Regions from separate parts of the Amycolatopsis cynarae genome, predicted to be linked through region 2. Evidence: riboswitches for the same ligand, from Rfam matches in the RefSeq annotation. Region 2 holds a riboswitch; the other holds the start of a gene.
What was found. Region 2 has a riboswitch for glycine ahead of ORV05_RS20335 (aldo/keto reductase). Riboswitches for the same ligand answer to the same signal wherever they lie in the genome.
Positions count from the first base shown of each region.

Region 1: linked by a shared signal. The riboswitch ahead of gcvP (aminomethyl-transferring glycine dehydrogenase) and the one ahead of ORV05_RS20335 (aldo/keto reductase) in region 2 are both predicted to bind glycine.

Region 1 is NZ_CP113836.1:927,835-932,681, reverse strand. It holds gene gcvP (aminomethyl-transferring glycine dehydrogenase) at 1-2,018, opposite strand, end outside; glycine riboswitch at 2,119-2,210, opposite strand; glycine riboswitch at 2,212-2,305, opposite strand; gene ORV05_RS04475 (3-oxoacyl-ACP reductase) at 2,348-3,112, opposite strand; gene ORV05_RS04470 (aldehyde dehydrogenase family protein) at 3,118-4,482, opposite strand; gene ORV05_RS04465 (gamma-glutamyl-gamma-aminobutyrate hydrolase family protein) at 4,630-4,847, opposite strand, start outside.
Region 2 is NZ_CP113836.1:4,258,168-4,263,014, reverse strand. It holds gene ftsR (transcriptional regulator FtsR) at 1-559, shown strand, start outside; gene ORV05_RS20350 (bifunctional nuclease family protein) at 790-1,263, shown strand; gene ORV05_RS20345 (TetR/AcrR family transcriptional regulator) at 1,362-2,006, opposite strand; gene ORV05_RS20340 (MerR family transcriptional regulator) at 2,252-2,818, shown strand; glycine riboswitch at 2,853-2,949, shown strand; gene ORV05_RS20335 (aldo/keto reductase) at 3,298-4,128, shown strand; gene ORV05_RS20330 (substrate-binding domain-containing protein) at 4,170-4,847, opposite strand, start outside.

The sequences.
Region 1 (4,847 bases), 3.3 Mb from region 2:
GTCTTGTGCAGGTTCAGGTGCGACACGTCGCCGCCGAACTCGCCCGGCTTCGCCAGCCCGAGCAGCGCGTTGAGGTTGGCACCGTCCACATAGACCTGGCCGCCGCCCTCGTGCACGATCCGGGCGATCTCGTTGATGCCGTTCTCGTACACGCCGTGGGTGGACGGGTAGGTGACCATGATCGCGGCCAGGCTGTCGCGGTGGGCGTCCACTTTGGCCTGCAGATCGGCCAGGTCGACATCGCCGTCGTCGTTGCAGGCGACCACCACCACGCGCATCCCGGCCAGCGCCGCGGAGGCGGCGTTCGTGCCGTGCGCCGAGGACGGGATCAGGCAGACGGTGCGCCCGGCCTGCCCGTTGGCCCGGTGGTAGGCGCGGATCGCCAGCAGCCCGGCCAGTTCGCCCTGGCTTCCGGCGTTCGGCTGCAGCGAAACGCTGTGGTAGCCGGTGACCTCGGCCAGCCAGTCGCACAGCTGGCCGATCAGCTCGCGGTAGCCCGCGGCGTCCTCGGCCGGGGCGAACGGGTGCAGTCCGGCGAAGGCGGGCCAGGTGATCGGCTCCATCTCCGCGGTCGCGTTGAGCTTCATGGTGCACGAGCCGAGGGGGATCATGCCGCGGTCCAGTGCGTAGTCCTGATCGGACAGTCGCCGCAGGTAGCGCAGCATTGCGGTCTCGGAGCGGTGCGAGTGGAAGACCTCGTGAGTCAGGAACTCCGACCGGCGGGCCAGCCCGGCGGGCAGCGCCGGGGCGCCCGGCTCCGCGTGGGCCTCCAGGTCGAAGGCGAGCAGCACCCGGCGCAGTGCGTCCAGCGTGGTGACCTCGTCGCAGGCGATGCGGATGTGGTCCTCGTCGGCCAGGCCGAGGTTGATGCCGAAGCGGCGTGCGTCGCCGACCAGCCGGGCGGCACGGCCGGGCACCCGCACCAGCACCGTGTCGAAGAAGCTCTCGTGGACGACCTCGACCCCGCCGTCCCGCAGCGCGGCCGCCAGCCCGGAGGCGAGGGAGTGCACGCGGGCGGCGATGTCCCGCAGTCCGTCCGGGCCGTGGTAGACCGCGTACATCGCGGCCAGCACCGCGGGCAGCACCTGGGCGGTGCAGATGTTGGAGGTGGCCTTCTCGCGGCGGATGTGCTGCTCCCGGGTCTGCAGCGCCAGGCGGTAGGCCGGGGCGCCGTCGGCGTCCACCGAGACCCCGACGAGACGGCCGGGCATCGACCGCTGAAGGCCGGACCGCACGGCCAGGTACCCGGCGTGCGGGCCGCCGTAGCCGAGCGGCACCCCGAAGCGCTGCGTGGTCCCGGCCGCGATGTCGGCGCCGAACTCGCCCGGCGCCTCGATCAGGGTGAGGGCCAGCAGGTCTGCGGCGACGGTGTAGAGCGCGCCCGCCTCCCTGGCCACGGTCCCGATCGCCTCGTAGAAACCCTTGCCGCGCAGGACACCGGAGGCCCCGGGGTACTGCACGACCACGCCGAAGAACTCCTCGGGCAGGCCGGTGGCCAGATCGCGTACCACCACCTCGATGCCGACCGCCTCGGCACGGGTGCGCACCACCGCGATGGTCTGCGGCAGGCATTCGGCGTCCAGCACCACCCGCTGCGACTTGGCCTTGGAGGCGCGCCGCATCAGCATCACGGCCTCGGCCACCGCGGTGGACTCGTCCAGCAGCGACGCGTTCGCGGTGTCCAGGCCGGTCAGGTCGGACACCATGGTCTGGAAGTTGAGCAGTGCTTCGAGCCTGCCCTGCGAGATCTCGGGCTGGTAGGGCGTGTAGGCGGTGTACCAGGCGGGGCTTTCCAGCACGTTGCGGCGGATCACCGCGGGGGTGACCGTGTCGTGGAAACCCAGCCCGATCATCTGCGTCATCGGCCGGTTCTTGGCCGCGAGCGCCCGCAGCTCGGCGAGTGCGTCCTGCTCGGAGGCCGCCACGGGCAGGTCGAGTTCGCGGGGGTTGCGGATGGCCGTGGGCACGGCCGCCTCCACGAGCGCGTCGAGGCTCGAGTACCCGCACTCGGCGAGCATCTTGGCCTGCTCGTGCCCGGACGGTCCGATATGGCGGTCGGCGAACAACACGGGAGCTCCTCACTACCGGACGCGGACTCGCTCGCCCGCGGCTGGGAACTCCCCCTCTGTCATCGGCACCTGAGAGTTTCACCGCTCGCGCGGCTTTCACCTTGGGTGAGGCGCACCGGCTGCGCCTGCTTTCCAGAGTGGCCTGGCCCGAGCGGTAACTGGTACCTGAGAGATTGGCGGGGAAGTTGCTCCTTCGGTGCCCCGTGTGGCGACGGGGGCTCTCCCGCTCAGGCTCATGTCGGCCGTGTTCAGTTGTCTGGTTTCACTCTACAGCGCCCTTACAGCGGGGTAACGTACGCGCCGCTGATCCCACCGTCCACCAGGAACTGCGACGCCGTGATGAACGACGCATCATCGCTGGCGAGGAAGGCCACCGCGGCGGCGATCTCCTCCGGCTCGGCGAACCGGCCCAGCGGCACGTGCACCAGCCTGCGGGCGGCCCGTTCCGGGTCCTTGGCGAACAGCTCCCGCAGCAGCGGCGTGTTGACCGGTCCCGGGCACAGCGCGTTCACCCGGATGCCCTCCCGCGCGAACTGCACGCCCAGTTCACGGGTCATGGCCAGCACCCCGCCCTTCGACGCGGTGTAGGAGATCTGCGAGGTCGCCGCGCCCATCACCGCCACGAAGGAAGCGGTGTTGACGATGGAACCCTTGCCCTGGCGCTGCATGTGGGGGATCGCGTACCGGCAGCACAGGTAGACCGAGGTGAGGTTGACCTGCTGCACCTTCTGCCAGGCCTCGATGCCGGTGGTGAGGATCGAGTCGTCCTCGGGCGGGGAGATCCCGGCGTTGTTGAACGCCACGTCCAGCGAGCCGAACCGCGCCACGGTGGTGTCGAACAGCGCCTGGACCTGCGCCTCGCTCGTCACGTCCGTGGCGATGAACTCGCCGTCCACCTCGTCGGCGGCGGCCTTGCCCGCGACCGCGTCGACGTCGGCGATCACCACCTTGGCGCCCTCGCCCGCCAGCCGCCGGGCCGTGGCCAGGCCGATGCCGCTGCCCCCGCCGGTGATCACCGCGACGCGGCCGTCGAAACGCTGCATGGACCTCATACCTCCGTGCTCAGGAAGACGTTCTTGGTCTCGGTGAAGGACTCGGCCGCCGCCGGGCCGAGCTCCCGGCCGAGGCCGGACTGCTTGAACCCGCCGAACGGCGTCCAGTACCGCACCGAAGAATGCGAGTTGACCGACAGGTTGCCCGCCTCGACCCCCCGCGAGACCCGCAACGCCCGGCCCACGTCCGAGGTCCAGATCGACCCGGACAGCCCGTAGGCGGTGTCGTTGGCCAGCCGGATCGCGTCCGCCTCGCCGTCGAACGGCACCACCGCCACCACCGGGCCGAAGATCTCGTCGGTGACCAGCGGATCGGTCGGGGACTCCGGCAGCACCACGGTGGGCGGGAACCAGAAACCGGGACCGTCCGGGGCGCTCCCCCGGAAGGCGACCCTCGTGCCGTCCGTGACGTAGGAGGCCACCTTCGCCCGGTGCGCCGCGGAGATCAGCGGGCCCATCTCGGTGCGCTCGTCGGCCGGGTCGCCGACCACCACCCCGCGCACCGCCGGTTCCAGCAGCTCCAGGAACCGGTCGTAAACCGGCCGTTCCACCAGGATGCGGGACCGGGCGCAGCAGTCCTGGCCCGCGTTGTCGAACACGCCGTAGGGCGCGGTCGCCGCGGCCCTCTCCAGGTCCGCGTCGGCGAAGACGATGTTCGCGCTCTTGCCGCCGAGTTCGAGGGTGACCCGCTTCACCTGCTCCGCGCAGCCCGCCATGATCCGCTTGCCCACCGCGGTGGAGCCGGTGAACACGACCTTGCGCACCGCGGGATGGGTCACGAACCGCTGCCCCACCACGGGCCCCGCCCCCGGCAGCACCTGGAACACGTCCTCGGGCAGGCCGGCCTGCCGCGCCAGTTCCGCCAGCCGAAGCGCGGTCAGCGGGGTCGACTCGGCCGGTTTCAGCACCACGGTGTTCCCGGCGGCCAGCGCGGGGGCGAACCCCCAGGCCGCGATCGGCAGCGGGAAGTTCCACGGCACGATGATCCCCACCACGCCGAGCGGTTCGTGGAACGTGACGTTCACCCCGCCCGGTACCGGGATCTGGCTGCCGAGCAGCCGTTCGGGCGCCGCCGCGTAGTAGTGCAGCACGTCACGGACGTTGCCCGCCTCCCAGCGGGCGTTGGAGATCGTGTGCCCGGAGTTGCGCACCTCCAGCCGGGCCAGGTGCTCCCGGTCCGCGTCCACCGCCTCGGCGAAGGCCCGCAGCAACCGCGCGCGGTCGCCGGGGGCGACGGCGCGCCATGCGGGCAGGGCCGCCTGCGCCCGCGCGATCGCCTCGTCGGTCTCCTCCAGCGAAGCCAGCGGCACCGAGGTGAGGACCTCCTCGGTCGCCGGGTTGACCACGTCCACAGTGGTCACAAGCTCACTCACACCGCCTCCAGTGTGTTGGTGCCGTGAGGCGACCCCTCACGGCTCTGGTCGCGACCTCGCTCATGCCGCCTCCAGTGTTTTGCGGGACACCCGCACCCGGTCGGCCCGCATGAGCGGGGGCTTCGCCAGTCTCGCTCATGCGGCCTCCAGGAGCGCCGCGAACAGCCGTACGTCTTCCACGTCCTGTTCCGGATGCCACTGCACCCCGAGCACGAACCGCTCGCCGGGCAGCTCCACCGCCTCGATGGTGCCGTCCGCCGCCCAGCCCACCGCCCGCAGCCCCGTGCCGAGCCGCGCCACGGCCTGATGGTGGTAGCAGTGCCCCTTCGCCTGGGTGCCGAGGATCGCGGCCG
Region 2 (4,847 bases):
CGCCCAGCGGGATCACTACCTGCCCCTGAAAGTGATCAAGGAACAGCTCGACGCCGCCGACCGCGGTGCCGGTGGCGTCGATCCCGGCGTGGGCAGGCTGCCCCGCAAGCTCGTGCCGCTCCCGGCGGGCGACGGTGAAACCCCGGGCGAAGGCCTGCCCGGTGCGGAGGATTTCGCACCGGGCAGACAGGTCCGCCTGACCCAGGAGGAACTGCTCGCCGAGGCGGGCATCGACGTGCGCACCCTGGCCGAACTCGAGCAGTACGGCCTACTTCGTCCCGGGGCCGCCGGGTTCTACGATCCGGATTCCGTCCAGATCGCCCGGACGATCCGCGCGATGACCGAGTTCGGCATCGAGCCGCGGCATCTGCGTGCCTTCCGCGCGTCGGCGGACCGGGAAGTGGGTCTGCTGGAGCAGATCGTCGCCCCGGTCTATCGTCATCGGGACGCCGACGCGAAGGCCCGCGCGGACGAAATGGTGCGGGAGCTGGCCGCGCTGTCGGTCACCCTGCACACTTTGCTGGTCAAGGCCGGTATCCGAGGTGTGACCGGCGGCTGACGACTGGTCACGCCGGATGCGCCTGGTCGGTAATGACACAGTTTCGACACTCTTGCGCGCGCCCGACATGCCGTACGGTTGGTTATGGGTTGCCGGAAACCGGATATGCGGACTCAGCACAAGGACAATTGCGAGCACAGCGCCCAGATGACGGGTAGCGTCGACCTTGTCGATGCGGGATCCTCGAAACAGCGCTGCAGCCCGCGCACAGGAGAGGGAGGCGAAGCCCGATGAGCGAGATGCGCGTCGTCGGCGTGCGGGTCGAATTGCCCGCGAATCAGCCGATCTTGTTGCTGCGGGAGACGGAGGGCGAGCGGTACCTCCCGATCTGGATCGGATCCGTGGAAGCCACGGCCATAGCCCTGGAGCAGCAGGGTGTCCGTCCCGCCCGCCCGTTGACGCACGACCTGCTCAAGGAGGTCATCGGGGCACTCGGCCGCGAACTCGAGCAGGTGGTGATCACTGATCTGCGCGAGGGCACCTTCTTCGCCGAACTCGTCTTCGACGGAGACGTCCGGGTTTCGGCCCGGCCGAGCGACTCGGTCGCCCTGGCGCTGCGCGTCGGCGTGCCGATCCACGCGGTCGATTCCGTGCTCGAGGAGGCCGGGCTGATCATCCCGGACGAGCAGGAGGACGAGGTCGAGAAGTTCCGCGAGTTCCTCGACTCGGTGTCGCCGGAGGACTTCCGCGGCGCCGACACCTGAGCACGGCCGGGTTCCGTCTCCCCGTGTCGCGAGCGCGGCACCCAAGCGCGGCACCCCGGGTTCGGAGCCGGTTCGGTCGGAACCGGCTCCGGCGTCAGCTAATGGGCCTGATCCGGCGTCGCCGCACCGGCGGGCCGGGTCGCCCGCTCGAACAGATCGGCCAGTTCGTCGCCGTAGGCCTCGAGGTCGGTCGCCGGGTCGGCCGCCAGTGCCGCCGCCGCACCGTCCACGGAGTGTGCGATCGTCCTCGCCATCACCGCGGGCGCGAACTCCCCGAACTCTCCTTCCTGCTGCCCCTGGCGCAGTTGGCGTTCCAGGCGCCCGTAGCGCATCTCCGCCTGCAGCGCGTCCATGATCGGATCCTGTCCGGCGTTGCGCCGCACCTCGTCCAGTGCCCGGACGGCGTCCGGGTGTGCGCGCACGAAGTCCGTCTCCGCGCGCAGGTGTGCGCGCAGCAGTGCGGTGCGGCCGGTGGCCTGCCCGGCGCGTTCCAGCACGAACTGCTCCTTGGCGTGGAGCAGGATGCCGAGGACGGCGTTCATCAGATCGGCCTTGGTGCCGAAGTGGTAGCTGATCATGCGGGTGCTGCTCAGCCCGGCACGGGCACGGATGCTCTCGAAGGTGGTGGCGGAGTAGCCGTGCTCGGCGAGCACGTCGATGGTGGCGGTGAGGATCTGGGCCCGCCGTGCCGCCTCGGTCACGCTCAGCCCGATCTCGGGCTGCATCTCGGCCGTTATCTGCATGAGTAAATATTAACATGGACAGGTAAAAACTGCACCTCGGGCGGAAGGCTCATGAACCGGTCGAGGTCTGCCGCGCGTCGCGTTGACCAGCGGGGCCCCCACGCTTACCGTCGAAGGCGGGAAATCGTTCCAGGTGTGATTCGTCCGGCTCGGCGCAACCTGATCGGTTTCGCCGTGCGGGGTTCCGCTCCGGTGCCCTGGTTGTTGTTTCGACCGGCCTGCCAGCCGGGCGAGGGGAGGCTTGCGTGGTCGACGAAAGGCCGGTCAAGGCGGTCGACGGGGAGCAGGGTGAACTCTTCCCTGATGCGTCCCTGCCCGACGAGCTGGTCGGATACCGGGGGCCCGCGGCCTGCCAGATCGCCGGGATCACCTACCGGCAGCTCGACTACTGGGCCCGCACGCAACTGGTCGCCCCGAGCATCCGCACCGCGCACGGGTCCGGCTCGCAGCGCCTCTACTCCTTCAAGGACATCCTCGCGCTGAAGATCGTCAAGAGGTTACTGGACACCGGGGTCTCGCTGCAGAACATCAGGGTGGCCGTCGATCATCTGCGTGCCCGCGGGATGAACGATCTCGCCAAGGTGACGCTGGTGTCCGACGGCACCACCGTCTACGAGTGCACCTCGGCCGAGGAGATCGTCGATCTCCTGCAGGGCGGCCAGGGTGTCTTCGGCATCGCGGTCAAGGTGCCGATGGCGGAGATCAGCGGCACCATCCACGAGTTCCCCGCCGAACGGGCCGACGGTGGCCAGGTCGAATCCGTGGTGTCGGACGAGTTGAGCCAGCGGCGCAATGCCCGGCGTACGGGCTGAATCGCGCTGACGGTAGGGTGAATCCCGCAGTCGCCGAAGCTGCGCGGGAGAGACCGGCCCCCACCCCGGGCCGGCGCCGAAGGAGCAACTCTTCCCCGGAACCTCACAGGCACCCGGACCGCGCGGACGAGACGCCTCTGGAAAGTGGGTCCCGGCCAGAACCCGGCGTGGTGACCCCGCCGACGGTGCAAGCCCGACAAAACACCCGGGTGAACCTCTCAGGCGCCCTTTGAGGGTCGGACAGAGTGGGGAGGCCCCGGACACGCTCACGTGTCCGGGGCCGCTGCCGTTACCGGGCCAGGTGGAATCGAAAGCGCTCTCATCCCCGGTCGGCTTGCGCGTTGCGGTGAGGGGACCCGCTCACCGCACTTGCGGCAGGGGGCCGCGGACGGGGGAGTACCTTCGGCGGCCGCGCGCGGTGAGTGGCAGGATCGGGGGCGGATCGTTCAAGACCGCGACGACGTAAGGAACGCATTCGCATGGCTGTAGTTCCCGACCTCGAACTGAACAACGGCGTCACGATCCCGCAGCTCGGTTTCGGCGTGTTCCAGGTCCCCGCCGAGGACACCGCGGAAGTGGTCCGGACCGCGCTGCGGACCGGCTACCGCAGCATCGACACCGCGGCGGCCTACCGGAACGAAACCGGTGTGGGCGCCGCGATCCGGGAGTGCGGCCTGCCCCGGGGGGAACTGTTCGTCACCACGAAGCTGTGGAACTCCGACCAGGGCTACGACTCGGCGCTGCGGGCCTTCGACGCCGGCATGGAGCGGCTCGGGCTGGACTACCTCGATCTGTACCTGATCCACTGGCCGCTGCCCGCACGTGACACCTACGTCGAGACGTGGCGGGCTTTCGGGAAACTCCTCTCCGAGGGCCGTGTCCGCGCCATCGGGGTGTCGAACTTCCAGGTCCCCCACCTGAACCGGCTCATCGACGAGACCGGTGTGGTCCCCGCGGTCAACCAGGTCGAGCTGCACCCGAACCTGGCACAGGCCGAGTTGCGCGCCTTCCACGCCGACCACGGCATCGTCACCGAGGCCTGGAGCCCCCTCGCGCAGGGCGCGCTGCTCTCGGACGAGACGATCACCGGGCTGGCCTCCCGCCACGGCAGGAGCCCGGCGCAGATCGTGCTCCGCTGGCATCTGCAGCTGGGCAACGTGGTGATCCCCAAATCGGTCACGCCGTCCCGGATCGCCGAGAACTTCGCCCTGTTCGACTTCGCACTGACGGACGAGGACATGGCGGCCATCGGCAAGCTGGACACCGGTGCCCGCATCGGCCCCGACCCGGACACCTTCAACCTCGCCTGAGCCGGCCGGAGCGGGCGGCCGGCGCCGTTTCGTATCCGCGCTCAGCCTGCGGGCTTGGCGAACGCGGACTGCTGGGCCGGTTCCCGGAGGAAGTCGCGGAACACCTGCGCGGCGCGGGCCTGCACCTCGTCCACGGTGGCTCCGGCCAGGCCGAGGAACGGGTAGTCGGCCGAACTGGCCGAAGCGATCGATTCGGCGGGTGAGCCGATCATGCCGGGCTTGGTGGTCTGCAGCTGGGCGATCCAGTACGAGTTCTCCGGAACCCAGGCCGCGGGCAACCCGCCGATCGAGTCGAGGCTCGCCTTGCCGGTCAGGGCGTCGAGCACGCGATCCGAAGGCGCGGCCTGCACGTCGATGTGGACGCAGTGCGAGTGCACGACGGTCTTGGCGTCGTTCCACTTCGCCGCGGCTTCGGTCACCGCCCGCTGGATGCTGGGGGTGACCAGCACCCGCATCGACGAGTCGCCGTCCGTGCAGGAGTTCGCCTGCGCCTCGGCACGGCTGTTGAGCACGCTGTTGGCCCAGCCCCAGCCGAGCAGGCCGACCACGATCAGCACGATGAACCCGCCCAGCACGATGGGCCAGGCGGCGATGCGGCGGCGGCCCGCGGCCTTGCCGACCGCGCGGTGGGTGCCGGTGAGGGTGGCCGACGAGTCTTCGGCGGGTTTGTCGACAACCCGGTGACTTCCGGTCGTGGTGCTGCGCTCGTCGGCCTGGCG